4 regions of the Lysinibacillus sp. NPDC097195 genome follow, and region 3 is predicted to be linked to each of the others. Evidence: riboswitches for the same ligand, from Rfam matches in the RefSeq annotation. Region 3 holds a riboswitch; each other region holds the start of a gene.
What was found. Region 3 has a riboswitch for lysine ahead of ACIQXI_RS01280 (aspartate kinase). Riboswitches for the same ligand answer to the same signal wherever they lie in the genome.
Positions count from the first base shown of each region.

Region 1: it holds a riboswitch for lysine, as region 3 does, so the genes downstream of both, ACIQXI_RS19540 (cysteine hydrolase family protein) here and ACIQXI_RS01280 (aspartate kinase) in region 3, are expected to answer to the same signal.
Region 2: it holds a riboswitch for lysine, as region 3 does, so the genes downstream of both, ACIQXI_RS05520 (transporter substrate-binding domain-containing protein) here and ACIQXI_RS01280 (aspartate kinase) in region 3, are expected to answer to the same signal.
Region 4: it holds a riboswitch for lysine, as region 3 does, so the genes downstream of both, ACIQXI_RS16900 (amino acid permease) here and ACIQXI_RS01280 (aspartate kinase) in region 3, are expected to answer to the same signal.

Region 1 is NZ_JBIWDP010000006.1:38,090-41,719, forward strand. It holds gene ACIQXI_RS19535 (MFS transporter) at 313-1,521, shown strand; lysine riboswitch at 1,770-1,955, shown strand; gene ACIQXI_RS19540 (cysteine hydrolase family protein) at 2,117-2,833, shown strand; gene ACIQXI_RS19545 (APC family permease) at 2,847-3,630, shown strand, end outside.
Region 2 is NZ_JBIWDP010000001.1:1,066,571-1,070,200, reverse strand. It holds gene ACIQXI_RS05525 (amino acid ABC transporter permease) at 1-92, opposite strand, end outside; gene ACIQXI_RS05520 (transporter substrate-binding domain-containing protein) at 364-1,218, opposite strand; lysine riboswitch at 1,338-1,523, opposite strand; gene odhB (2-oxoglutarate dehydrogenase complex dihydrolipoyllysine-residue succinyltransferase) at 1,890-3,131, opposite strand; gene ACIQXI_RS05510 (2-oxoglutarate dehydrogenase E1 component) at 3,222-3,630, opposite strand, start outside.
Region 3 is NZ_JBIWDP010000001.1:255,975-259,604, reverse strand. It holds gene ACIQXI_RS01285 (YslB family protein) at 260-694, shown strand; gene ACIQXI_RS01280 (aspartate kinase) at 852-2,084, opposite strand; lysine riboswitch at 2,188-2,366, opposite strand; gene uvrC (excinuclease ABC subunit UvrC) at 2,474-3,630, opposite strand, start outside.
Region 4 is NZ_JBIWDP010000003.1:341,801-345,430, reverse strand. It holds gene ACIQXI_RS16910 (nitric oxide synthase oxygenase) at 1-67, shown strand, start outside; gene ACIQXI_RS16905 (CynX/NimT family MFS transporter) at 169-1,374, opposite strand; lysine riboswitch at 1,553-1,728, shown strand; gene ACIQXI_RS16900 (amino acid permease) at 1,812-3,275, shown strand.

The sequences.
Region 1 (3,630 bases), on a different contig from region 3:
AGATAATTTTGCTAGAATATCTTTTGAAATAATTAACCTTTAATACGGTCCAGAGAGGCTGACAAGGGATACATGGAATTTTAAGTTATTATGTAAGTAATATCTTCGCTTATTCATGCCCTTTTGTCTGTTTGGACGAAAGGGCTTTTATTTTGCCATTTAGCTGTGAGTACACAACTAACGTACCTCTTTTAAAGGAAGTCCAGTGAGGCTTAAAAGGAGAATGGAAACGTTATATTTATATAGATACATCCATTCATTCGTAAATAAAAGAGATTTATTTTCATCTAGAACATACTGGAGGATAGAAGAATGGATTATCGAAAAAAGACCGTGGTCGCATCGGTAGCAGGTTTAACATTAGAAGGCATGGATATCATGTTTATCTCATTTGCGATGACAATGATTATTGCCGAATTTAACATTGATTTAGCAACGGGAGGACTTATTTCTTCCATCACGAACGTAGGGATGCTTTTAGGAGGCATTATTTTCGGGATATTAGCGGATAAGTATGGTAGGGTAAAGGTCTTTACCTATACCGTAATCTTGTTTGCAATAGGTACAGCTTTAACTGGATTAGCGACAAGTATTGAACAAGTATATCTATTTAGATTTATTGCAGGTATTGGTGCCGGAGGAGAATACGGTATTGGGATGGCACTTGTAGCTGAAGCTTGGCCGAAAAATAAACAAGGGCGTGCATCTTCATATGTTAGTGTAGGCGCGCAATATGGTGTTATTTTAGCCGCATTACTAAGTGCTATCATTCTTCCTACTTTAGGTTGGAGAGCATTATTCTTTGTAGGGGTAGTACCCGTTATTTTTGCCTTTATCGTTAGAAAAAATTTAGATGAATCACCTGAGTGGCTAGCTGCCCAGAAACAGAAAAAAGCTAGTAAAAAAGCTGAAAAGGGCAAGTTAGTGCAATTGTTTGAAACGCCACGAACAGCGATTACAACCATTTCTTTAATCATCATGGCGACGGTGCAAATTGCCGGTTATAACGGATTAATGATCTGGTTACCATCAATGTTGCAACAGTCACAAGGTTTATCTGTTTCTGGCTCTGCTCTTTGGACAATTAGTACAGCGGTAGGTATGATTATAGGGATGTTATCTTTTGGTATATTTTTAGATCGATTTGGTGCAAAGCGTGCCTTTGGTATCTTCCTTCTTGCTTCAGCGTGTGCAGTATTCTTATACTCTTATGCTACTGGTAGTGCAGGTGTGCTAATAGGTGGTGCAATTGTCGGCTTCTTCTCAAATGGGATGTTCGCCGGATATGGTGCGCTGATTGGTAGTCTATATCCTGTACAAATTCGCAGTACAGCAACAAACACAATATTTAACTTTGGTCGAGCGATAGGTGGTTTCTCTCCAATCCTAGTCGGCTATATTTTACAAAGCTATGATATGAAAGTTGCGATGCTTTACTTAGCAGGGTTATATTGCATTTCCTTTATCGTCATGCTGATGCTAAAAAAAGAGCATGTAGGGAATGTAAGCGAAACGATATAATGAAGTACGACCATCAATTATAGAATTGGTGGTTTTTTATGCTCTTAATGTTCAGTCGCTTGTTAAATGCATATATCGGTAAAATGGAATAGTACATGCAAAAGTTATTGTGTAAAAATGTTTTTAATGTTATTTATTTGAAGTTTTATAAGGTAAACCTTATAAAATATAGTAAAATTAAAGGTTGACATAGAAAAAACACAATACTATAATTATTTCAAACAATTAAATATGCCTCACTTTTCCGATAGTGAGGTAGAGGCGCGACAGTTTAACAGTACCTAATGGAGTCCGAGAAGACGTAGAGGTTAGGTAGAAGGAAATGTCGCCGAAGTGTATGGTGAGTTCTCGCCATCATATGCTGGGTCTGTAGCGAATAGTTGCAGGACTGTCTTCATAAACATAGCTGTTTATGAAGTTGTGCTATCTCTGTTTAGACAAACAGTGGGGAATTTTAAATGGTCCATTCATTTTTAGTTTCTAGCTTTAAAATGAGTAGGTCATTTTTTGTGTTAGACAGATTCTTTTGCACAAAGAGTCTGTTTTTTTATTTGTCTAGGCAATTCGGAATAAGAGGTATTTTGGAGGAATTATTATGGATAATACATCAACTTTATATTATGAATTTTTACCGACGGACGGTCAAAAAATCAATGTGAACCCAGATAAAACAGCATTACTTATCGTCGATATGCAACATCAGTTTATTAGCCGTGACGGGTTAGATGCGCAAGTGGCAAGAGAAAAGGGCATGTTTGAGCAGTGGGCATACTTTTTTGATCGTATCGACAATTTAACGATTCCGAACAATAAAAAGCTTTTAGAATTTTTCCGTACGAATCAATTAGAAGTTACTTTTGGACGCATTGCTTGTCATCATAAAGATGGACGAGACCGTTCTCCTGTTCAACGCCGTCCAGGCTGGAACAATATTTTATTGCCAATCGGTGATCCAGGGGCGGAGATGGTCGAAGAATTAACGCCTCTTGCTGATGAAATTGTTGTCAATAAAACGACAGATAGTGTATTAAGTGGCACGAACTATGAATTTTTATTGCGCAATATGGGCATTGAAACAGTCGTTTGTACAGGCGTTGTCACAGATCAATGTGTTGCTTCAACAGTACGAAGCTTAGCGGATGCAGGCTTTGAAGTGATTTTAGTTGAAGATGCATGTGCAGCGGCAACACAACAGCTTCATGATGCTGAAATTATGATTATGAATCAAATTTATTGCCAAGTGATGAGCACAGATGAAGTCATCGATTTAGTAACAGCGGAACTAGCTAAACGTGAATCAGTGAATGTCTGAGAGGAAATAGACTATGAGTCAAACAGCCAATGATCATACACCACAGTTAAAACGTGTTTTAACATTAAAAGATTTAGTTATTTATGGTATTGCTTTTATGACGCCAATTGCGCCTGCTTATATTTATGGCTTTGCAGCAGAATCTACAGGCGGGATGTTGCCATTAGCCTACTTGGTTGCGATGGTAGCTATGATGTTTTCTGCCTATAGTTACGGTCGAATGGCTGCGGTCTTTCCGAATGGAGGGTCGACTTATACCTATACACAGCGTGCCATTAATCCGCATTTAGGATTTTTTGCAGGATGGGCAATGTTTATGGATTATGTTTTAGTACCACTCATTGTCTTTATGGTCGGTGCGTCATATGCGAATGCACTAATACCATCTATTCCGTATTGGGCTTGGGTGTTATTCATTGCAGGTATTATTACGATTGTGAATATTTTAGGTATTGGTATCGCAGCGAAAACCAATCAAATTCTCGTGCTATTTATGGGCATTATTGTCGTAATTTTTATCATTTTTTGTGTGAAGACAATTGTCGGTGGGGAAAGTAGTACGTCGTTCTTTTCGATTGTGCCGTTCTTTAACGATGAAAAATTCGTGATGTCTGCCATTATTTCTGGCGCCGCCATGGCCTGCTTCTCGTTTTTAGGGTTTGATTCGATTACAACACTTTCTGAAGAAGCCGTTAATCCAAAAGATGATATTTGGAAGGCAGCGATTTTAGCTTGTTTAATCGGAGGAATTATTTTTATTGGGCAAGCGTATGTAGCGCAACTCGTATGGCCGGATG
Region 2 (3,630 bases), 810 kb from region 3:
CTAATTATGGAAATAAGTAATGTATAATACGTACCCCGTAAAAACATTTGCCAGTTGTTTTCTATAATCGAAATGATCCAATCAAAACTCATGATGTTCCTCCTAACAACGTTTGTTGCTTGATATCAATTATGTCTTAGCGAAATCATCTCTTCATTTGAATTTTTAGCTTTGTTCAAATTATGTGACATACTTCTTAGACATGCGTTATTCACATTGATTTCCTCACTGAATTAACGAATTTTTACTATAGAGGCTGCACTCAACTCCAACCATATTTTTAACAATACTTAGATACGAAAAAATAGCATACTCGTAAATTATCAGTATACTATTCTTTCGCATTAAGACAGCTCCTCTATCTTACTGCGCTGCCGGTTGTTGTAAAATTGCTTCTTCCATAATTTTTTGACGATCATCTTCGGAAATGCCTTTTAAGATTTCATTAATTTTATCTAAACTTGCATCACCTTTACGTAAACCTACTGCAATCGATGTATTTGAAATATCTGTATCAAATCCTTCTTCAAATGATACAAATGTGAATTTATCGTTTGCTGCAGCGGCAGAAATTCCTTCTGGACGTTCTGCTACATAGCCATCAATTTTTCCAGCTTCTAGCGCTACACGCATTGCAGCGAAGTTTTCCATCGCTGTTTGCTTCTTTACACCTTTAATTTGATCAATCACATTATAGTTAGATGTATTTAACTGTGATGTTACTTTTGCATCTGAGAAATCTTGAATTGATTTAGCATTTTCAAATTTGCTACCTTTTTGAATCACCATAACAAAATCAGAAGTATAGTAGTTTTCTGTGAAATCAATTGTTTGTTTACGTTCTTCTGTTGGAGACATCCCTGCTACAATTGCATCGATTTTTTTCGACTGTAGTGCTGGCACTAAACCGTCCCATTCCAATTTAACAATGACTAATTTTTTCCCTAATCCATCAGCGATTTTTTTTGCCATTTGTACATCGTAACCGCCTGCATACTCTGCATTATCGGCAATTTTCACTGCACCATTTGCATCATCTTGCTGCGTCCAGTTAAACGGTGGATAGCCTGCCTCCATACCGATGCGGAATTCTCCACCTGTTTCTTCACTCACAGCATCGCCAGCTGTGTTGTTCTCTTTTTTGTCGCCAGCACCACAAGCCGCTAGCAAAATTGCTGTCATTGCCGTTAACATAAATAGCAACCATTTTCTTTTCATCTAAAACTCCCCTTTTCTGTAAAAAAAATAAAGCAACTGTACAAAAAAAGACCTAAGTTGTGAACTTAGGTCTTACCTTTAATTGACAGTTGCCCAAATCCTCACTATAATTTCCATGTTTCCGAGATAGCACAACCTAGTAAACTGGAATTAGATTTACTAGGACAGTCCTGCACTTATTCACTGCAGACCCAGCATAAAAGTACGAGCTCCTTTTATACTTCGGCGATATTTCCTTCTCCATTACGTCTTCGCTTGCTTATACTCAGCAATGGACTAATAAATACCGCGCCTCTACCTCACAACTACAAAAGTGAGGTTTGTTTATTTAATTGATAAATAGATATTACTATAAAGCTAGCATATTCGTCAAGATAGTTTTATCATTTTTCTGACTAATGACAACATTAGGTAAATACCTTGCCTCCATACGACTATTTCCTTGAGAATTAAAGCATTCACGGTGCTGAATGGATAGCAATAATGCATAAAATATTATGATAAAAAGCATTTATGCTAATACTTATGATTCGTATATAGTGGAATATAGTATACTTTAGTACCATTAAGTCAATTAGCTTTCACCATACATTTTTTTGGCCAGTAATCGCATCGGAAAAAACCCTGCAAAACAGTTATGCTCGCAGGGTTTGAATAGATAATTTATAGAATTAAGAATTTAATAATAAATCTTCTGGATTTTCAAGTAATTCTTTCACTGTTTTAAGGAAGCCAACAGAATCTTTACCATCAATAATACGGTGGTCGTAAGATAGTGCTAAGTACATCATAGGGCGAATTTCTACTTCACCATTCACTTCTACTGGACGTTTTTTAATTGAGTGCATACCTAAAATTGCGGCTTGTGTACCGTTCATAATAGGTGTTGACATTAATGAACCGAATACGCCACCATTTGTAATTGTGAATGAGCCACCTTGAAGATCAGCTAATCCTAATTTTTTATCGCGTGCTTTTTTCGCTAAGTCAGCAATTGAATCTTCAATTTCAGCAAAGTTTTTACGATCAGCATCACGTACAACTGGTACTACTAAACCTTCTTCAGTTGATACAGCTACACCAATATCAAAGAAGTTATTTAAGTGAATTTCATCACCAACGATTTGAGCATTTACGTAAGGATACTTTTTAAGTGCCGCAACAACAGCTTTTGTGAAGAATGACATGAAACCAAGTTTAGAGCCAGTTGACTCAAAGAACTGATCTTTTTTACGTGAACGTAATGCCATAACGTTTGTCATATCTACTTCATTGAAAGTTGTCAGCATTGCAGTTGATTGTTTTACTTCTAAAAGACGTTTAGCAATTGTTTGACGACGACGGCTCATTTTTTCTACTGTCACACGTGAATCGTCAACAGCAACGACTGCTTGTGGTGCTGGTGTTGCTTGTGCTTTTGGTGCTGCTGGTGCTGTACCGTGAGCTGCAACATCTTGTACACGTACACGTCCTTGTGGATCTACTGGAGATACCGCTGCTAAATCAATGCCTTTTTCACGAGCAAGTTTGCGCGCTGCTGGTGAAGCAATGACACGCTCGCCAGAAGTTTCTTCTACAACTGGTGCTGCTGGTGTTGGAGCTGCTACAGCTTGAGCCGCTACAGGAGCTGAAGTTGCTTCCACTGGTGCTGCCGCTGCTGGTGCTGCTGCAGCGCCTTCGCCAGCTTCTACAACTGCAATTACTTGACCTACAAGAACAGTATCGCCTTCTTCAGCTAAAATTTGTGTTAAAACGCCAGCTTCTTCAGAAATGATTTCAGCATTTACTTTATCTGTCTCAAGTTCAACGATGAATTCACCTTTTTCCACGCGGTCGCCCACTTTTTTAACCCATTGTGCAATACTACCTTCTGTAATCGATTCTGCTAATTCAGGGACTTTAATTTCAGCCACTTTCATTTCCTCCTTTGATTAACGTGCATGATGCACATAAAGGGCTACCACCTCAGGCAAGTAGCCCAGCTTCCAGTAATAATGATAGATTTATTTAACTTTTACCGTTTCAGCAACTGCTTCTTCAATTAGAGCTGTTTGCGCTGCTTTATGAGAATCCGCATCACCTTCTGAAGTTGAGCTCATTGCAGGACGACCTACATAACGAAGTTTTTTACCTTCAGATAGTTCATGTAAAGTTTCTAATGCGTAATTCCAAGTACCTTGGTTTTTAGGTTCTTCTTGTACCCAAACAACTTCTTTAACATTTGGATACTTAGCAATAATATCAGCTACTTGCGCAGTTGGGAATGGGTAAAGTTGCTCTACACGAACGATGTGTAAGTGATCGAAGCCCTCTCCATCTTTAACGCGGTCAGCTAAGTCAATCATTACTTTACCTGTACCTAATACAATACGTTCAACAGATTCTGTTTTTGTACCTAGTCCTGGTTGCTCA
Region 3 (3,630 bases):
CCCTTAGTACTTAAAATAGCACACCAAAAGTCGTCACCATTTTGTAAATGATACTCCATTGACTGTGTATTTCATCATGGTACAATATTATGACATGTTTATTGTACTCTCAAGAGCTACGAGCGTCAAGGTAACATAGAGTTTTTGCTAGCCCTTATTATAGAAGCAATCTAGTACATAACGTGTCGTTTTTTCTCGAAAACTCTATCTTTACATTATCGGCGCTATTATAAGAAAATTCTAAGAAAGAAGGATTTCTATGTTAAATAATCCATCTAATACAATCTCATCATTTGGATATGAGTTAATCCGTGATCACATCCTATCTTCTATTCTCGGTAAACATGAAAATGACGTACTTTATTGGGCTGGAAAGGAACTTGCACGGAAGTTTCCTTGTAAAAGTCAAGAGGAACTTATCACATTTTTCGCAGATGCGAGCTGGGGTACTCTTGAATTAACAAAGGAATCTAGAGATGGACGTATTTTCCACTTAACGAATGAACCGACACTATTGCAAATTCATAATCGCAGTTTCAGATTAGAAGCAGGTTTTATTGCTGAACAAATCCAACAAGCAAAAGGTTACCTCACTGAATGTTATGATGAGAAGCGTGAAAAGCAACAGCTCATCACGTTTACAGTTAAATGGGATGTTAAAGAACGCATTATGCATACAATACCAAATGAATAAACTAGGATAACAGAGAGAAAGTGTTAGATTGGCTGCAATCAATCTAACACTTTTTTCTACTTTTTTTATGCTTTTCTGCCGGAATCACTGCTATTTAATTCATACTAAATAACACATAAGATAGAATCGCCAAGGTGGTATTCCCTATTCATAATGTTTATGAATTTTCGAGAATGTCCTCTGCTAAATTAAACTCGTCATGTAAGGCGTTTGCAGCGCGAATCATCTCGTCTTGTGGCACTACAACCGACACTTTAATTTCCGATGTGCTAACCATTTTCACTGCTATATCCTCCCGGCGTAAACGGTCAAACATACGAGCGGCCACTCCTGGATTTGATGCCATACCTGAGCCTATAATGGACACTTTCGCTAAACCAATTTCAAAATCAGCAAAACTAAAACCGAGTGACAATTTGCTATCTTCTAGTACACGTAAAGCATCAGCAAATTCTTCTTTTAAAATAGTAAACGATACGGATGGCTTCACACCTTCAATAATGGCTTGTACTATTATATCTACATTAATGCGATTTTCTGCCAATATCGCAAACATATCTGCTAATGATGCAGTGGAGTATGTATCATAACCAATCGTAAGGCGAATGACATCCGACTCATAAGCAACACCACGTACAATTAAATTTTTCTCCATTACAACTTCCTCCTTCAATAAAGTACCATCTATCTCATCTACGCTCGAACGGATAATAACCGGGATTTTAAATTTCTTGGCGAGCTCCACTGCCCGCGGATGTAAAATATGTGAACCTAAATGAGATAACTCAAGCATTTCATCATATGAAATCTCCATTAATTTTCTTGCTTTTTCAATATATCGAGGATCTGCAGTATAAACGCCATCAACATTTGTATAAATATCTACACGTTCTGCTTCTAATGCCGCCGCTATAGCGACTGCTGTTGTTTCAGCTCCACCCTTACCAAGTGTGGTAATATCGTGTGCGGCATTTATCCCCTGTTCTCCTGCAACGACTACAATTTGCCCTTGCTTCATATGCTCTTGCATGCGACGTACATCGATATCGTCGATACGAGCATGAAAATGTTTGGCATCCGTCTGCACACCAGCTTGCCAGCCCGTTAATGACACTGCATCATGGCCCGCCTCCTGTAAAGCAATGGCAAAAAGTGCGCTTGAAAGTTGGGAACTCGTCGACAGCAGTACATCCATCTCTCGTTTTGAAGCCTCATCTGATATTTCTCTTACCGTTTTCGCTAATTCTTTTGCGGTACGTCCCATCGCAGCAGTTACCACTACTACATGATAACCAAGCTCTTTTTTAGCTATTGCGATGTTAGCGACCTCTTGAATACGCTCGGTTGAGGCAATCGCTGGCCCGCCGAATTTCAGTACAATACTCCTCATCTTCATCATTCTCCTTTTATCGTTTCGTCTCTAGAACAGCAAAAAGGCAGCCCTCACATAACGTGAAAGCTGCCTGCAACATGTACAATAAAATAGCTTGCGCATGTGTGATAGCTCTCCGAAACGTCAAGATTCGACAGTCTTACATCTATTAAATGCAAAACCAGCAAAGTATCGGAAACAACAATACTTCACTTCGGCAAGCTCCCCTTTCACACATTATCACTGGATTTGTCCATCCTCCAATGTGTTACTATTGAATCTTGCACCTCTATCATCACTTATAATAGTGAATATTTAATTTTTACCCTTAGGAAGGTATTCCTTTGGGCATGGTAGAACATGACTACATTGCCATTTCTACAATCTACCTCAACCATAGCATATGTCTAATCCTTTGACAATGACTGTTGCTGAAAATAACTGTATATGCTGTTGGCTAAGTTTGCTGGCATCCCCGCTTCTTGTAGCGCAAGTTCACTTGCCTCACGAATTTTTTTGACAGAGCCAAAATGCTTTAATAATTGTTGCTTGCGCTTTGGCCCAATCCCTTCAATACCATCAAGAACTGATTGAATAGCATTTTTCTCATGCTGTTGACGTAAAAACGTAATGGCAAAACGGTGTACTTCGTCTTGAATGCGCTGTAGTAAATAAAAGCCGTCACTCGTTCGTTTTAATCCAATCACTTCTGGCGGATCACCAAATAACAGCTGTGATGTATTATGCTTATCATCTTTCGCTAAGCCCGCAATTGGAATGACAAGACCTAGTTCATCTTCTAGCACCTCTCGTGCCACTTCCATTTGTCCCTTACCACCATCAATTAGCACTAAATCAGGTAGTGGCAAACCTTCTTTTAATACCCGCGTGTAGCGGCGACGAATAACTTCTTGCATTGCCCCGTAATCGTCATGCTTTGCAGCAGTTCGTGTTTTGTATTTACGATATTCCTTTTTAGCAGGTTTACCATCTATAAAGACAACCATTGCTGATACTGCATCCGTCCCGTGCATATGACTATTATCAAATGCTTCAATACGAAGCGGCACTGAAATTCCCATGGCTTCGCCCAAAGCTTCACATGCACCAATTGTTCGCTCTTCCTGGCGTTCAATCAATTGGAATTTTGCTGCAACGGCGATTTCGGCATTTTTCATAGCTAATTCAACGAGCTCTTTTTTCTGTCCGCGTTTTGGCGTCAGTACTTTTACACCTAATAACTCCGTTAAAATGGCTGCATCAATAGAATGCGGAATGAAAATTTCCTTTGGTTTAATATGCTCTGGTCTTTCATAGAAGCGCCCGACAAATGTTAAAAATTCTTCCTCAACATCCTGATAAATCGGAAAAATCGATACATCTCGTTCAATCAGCTTCCCTTGACGGACGAAAAACACTTGCACGCACATCCAGCCCTTTTCAACTGCATAACCAAAAACATCTCGGTTCGTTGTATCACTGGACACAATTTTTTGCTTTTGCATAACGGTTTCGATATGGGCAATTTGATCGCGAAACTCCTTCGCACGTTCAAATTCAAGCT
Region 4 (3,630 bases), on a different contig from region 3:
CTTTCATAAGCCTTACAATAATGTGTACAATACGCCGAATTATTTCTACCAAAAACCCCCTTACTGAAAATGAGGTGGCTAATACTAGGTACTCAAGGTGTAAAGTTATTGAATACTTCTGATTGAAAAAAGTGTTAGATTGATTAGTCAATCTAACACTTTTACTTTTTAATTTACATATTCATTTTTAGAAGCTCTAAATGAGCAGAAGAATAGTAAAGCCGCAACGACAACAAATAGCCAACCAGCGGTGTTCCAGCCACCAAATAAATCATGCAGGTAACCAAATAAAATAGGGCCTACTGCGGCTAATAAATAGCCTAATGATTGGGCAAAGCCCGATAAATCAGCTGCCTCATATGCCGTACGAGTACGAAGTGTAAAGAACATCATGGCAAGTGAAAATGAAGCGCCGCCTGCTAATCCTAGCAATATCATCCACAATACCGCAAGACTAGTCCATTCCATGACAAGGCCAGTAAAGCCGACAACATAAAATGCAGTAAACATCAAAACTAGAGGTCGTTGTGATGTCATTTTACTAGCGATAATCGGTACAGCTAGAGCCATAGGTACTTGAGAAATTTGCATGATGGAGAACATCCACCCAGCACGATCTGGGGCGATTCCTTGTGCGATATAGATTTCGGGAATCCAAGCTGCAGTTGTATAAAATAATAATGATTGTAAACCCATAGCGCCAGTAACTGCCCAAGTAACGGGTGATTTCCATAATGGAATACGCGTTTTCGTAGAGGCTACAGTTGGTTCAGGTTTATTCGCTTTTAATTGAGGAATCCAAATTACAATCGTTACTACAACAAGAACTAGCGCAATAGCAAGTGCACCTTGCCAGCCAAGAGAAGCATTGGCTATTGGATAACTAATGCCAGCGCCAATTCCTGCAGTTAAGTTCATAGACATTGTAAAAAAGGCCATCAGTAAGCCTACGTGATAAGGGAATTTCAATTTCAACAGCCCTGGTATTAGGACGTTACCAAATGAAATAGCAATACCAATTATCATTGTACCGAACACGAGTAAACCAGTTGTACCAAGTGAGCGCAACACAATTCCTAGTGCTAATAAAATCGTTGATAAAAATAGTGTCAATTCAAGCCCCATTTTTCGTGCAACTACTGGTGCAATGGGTGACACGAGTGCAAATGCAAGCAATGGAATAGTTGTTAGAAAGCCTGCCAGCACATTGGATATGCCAAGATCCTCACGAATAAAGGAAATAATCGGCCCTACAACCGTTAATGGCATACGTAATGTCGAAGCAAGAAAGATGACACCGATGACTAATAAGAGCGTTGTGCCCTTCCAGTTAATCTTTCTGCTAGGATACGTAGATTCTTCGTTTGTTGTCAAAATAAGTACCTCCCTGATACAACAATTATAATTCAAGCCACTATAACACTTTAACACATTAATAAAAATAGTTGAATATTCACAAAATACGGAACTTTAATCGTTTTATTGAAATGTCTTAGGTCGTATGATAAACTAGGACACATCATAAATTTAATAATTATATGCCTCATGTTTGTATTGAGGTAGAGGTCGCGGTATTTATTAGTAAGTTAATGGAGATGACAAGCATTAACGATGTTAGCTGAAAGGAAATATCGCCGAAGTGTGAGGGGACTTGAAAACCTCATGCTGGGGCTGTCTCCGAAAGGAACAGAACTGTCACGTTGGACAACGTGTTGCGCTATCATTTTGAAGAAACAGAGGATTTACTTAGCCATCACAACGTTCATGTGATGGCATTTTTTTGCCTCTTATAAAAGGAAGGAAGCTTTAATGTGAGTGAGATAAAAGTTAATCAGCTCGGTCATAAAGCACCGGAGCTGAAAAAAGAATTAAAAAGCCGTCATATAACAATGATTTCATTAGGCGGTACTATTGGAACAGGTCTATTTTTAGCAAGTGGTGGCGCAATAGCACAAGCAGGGCCAGGCGGTGCACTTCTTGCCTATGCACTAATCGGCATTATGGTGTATTTCTTAATGACGAGCTTAGGCGAGATGGCAGCTTATATGCCGTCATCAGGGTCATTTAGTACGTATGCAACAAAATTTGTAGATCCTGCGCTTGGCTTTGCCCTTGGCTGGAACTACTGGTATAACTGGGCAATTACCATTGCAGCAGAAATTGCAGCAGTTTCTCTTATTATGAAGTACTGGTTCCCAGACAGTTCTTCTGCACTTTGGACTGTTATATTTATTGCGATTGTCCTAACATTTAATTTACTGTCTGTAAAAAGCTATGGGGAAAGTGAATATTGGTTTGCAATGATAAAAGTTGCAACGGTTATTGTTTTTATTATCGTCAGCCTATTGATGATTTTCGGTATTATAGGCGGGCAAGCACCGGTTGGCTTCACAAATTTCTTTATCAGTGATGGGCCATTCCATGGCGGCTTCCTTGCAACATTCGGTATATTTCTAGCAGCAGGCTTCTCGTTCCAAGGGACAGAGCTATTAGGAATCACTGCTGGAGAAACGGATGATCCAGGTAAAAATATTCCGAAAGCTGTTAAATCTGTATTTTGGCGTATTATTTTATTTTATATTTTAGCGATTGCAGCCATTGGGATGTTGATTCCATTTACGGATGCACGTTTATTATCTGAAGATATTGCAGTATCTCCATTTACATTAGTATTTGACCGTTTAGGCATTGCTTTTGCGGCTTCATTAATGAATGCTATTATTTTAACAGCGATGTTGTCCGCAGGTAATTCTGGTTTATATGCTTCATCTCGTATGTTATGGCAATTAGCAGTAGATGGCCACGCACCTAAAATTTTTGCAAAGCTTAGCCGTCGTGGCATTCCGATTTATGCATTACTACTAACATTAGCGGTAGGTTGCTTAGCATTTTTAGCTTCATTCTTTGGAGATGGCGTTGTTTATATGTGGCTTTTAAACGCTTCTGGGATGTCAGGCTTCATTGCCTGGCTTGGTATTGCTTTTAGTCATTATCGCTTCCGTAGAGCGTATGAAGCGCAAGGTTTAGACACGAATTTACTGCCATATAAAGCAAAGCTCTATCCATTCGGTCCACTGTTTGCATTTACTGTCTGTATGATTGTTGTCATTGGTCAAAACTATACAGCTTTCACGGGCGATTCGATTGACTGGTATGGTGTCCTTGTTTCATATATCGGTATACCGCTGTTCGTTGCCTTATGGTTAGGCTATAAAATTAAACATAAAACGAAAATGATTCCACTAGAAAAATGCGATTTAAAAGTGGAAAAGTAAAAAGTGAGCTGTCCTACTAGCGTAGGGCAGCTTTTAGTTTATGACCGTTGATTTCCGCTACGGGCGGACGCTTTCCACGGGCACAACGTAAGCCGCAACCCTCGCATACGCGCGGTCTGTTGCGTCTTACGTAGTTGTGCTGTTCCCGTAGGAGTCGCCGCCCTCCGCTCCAATAATTGTTTGAGTGCCTGGCACTTTCTATATGTTTTAGGCTGTCCTATCAGTAGAGGACAGCTTTTTTGTTTACAAGTATATGGTTATTACAGCATTAAAATTAAAAATAACATATGGTAAGCTATATAAAGTCAGGATAATCATTACAAATAATTATAAGAGTCGTTATTTAATAAAAAGA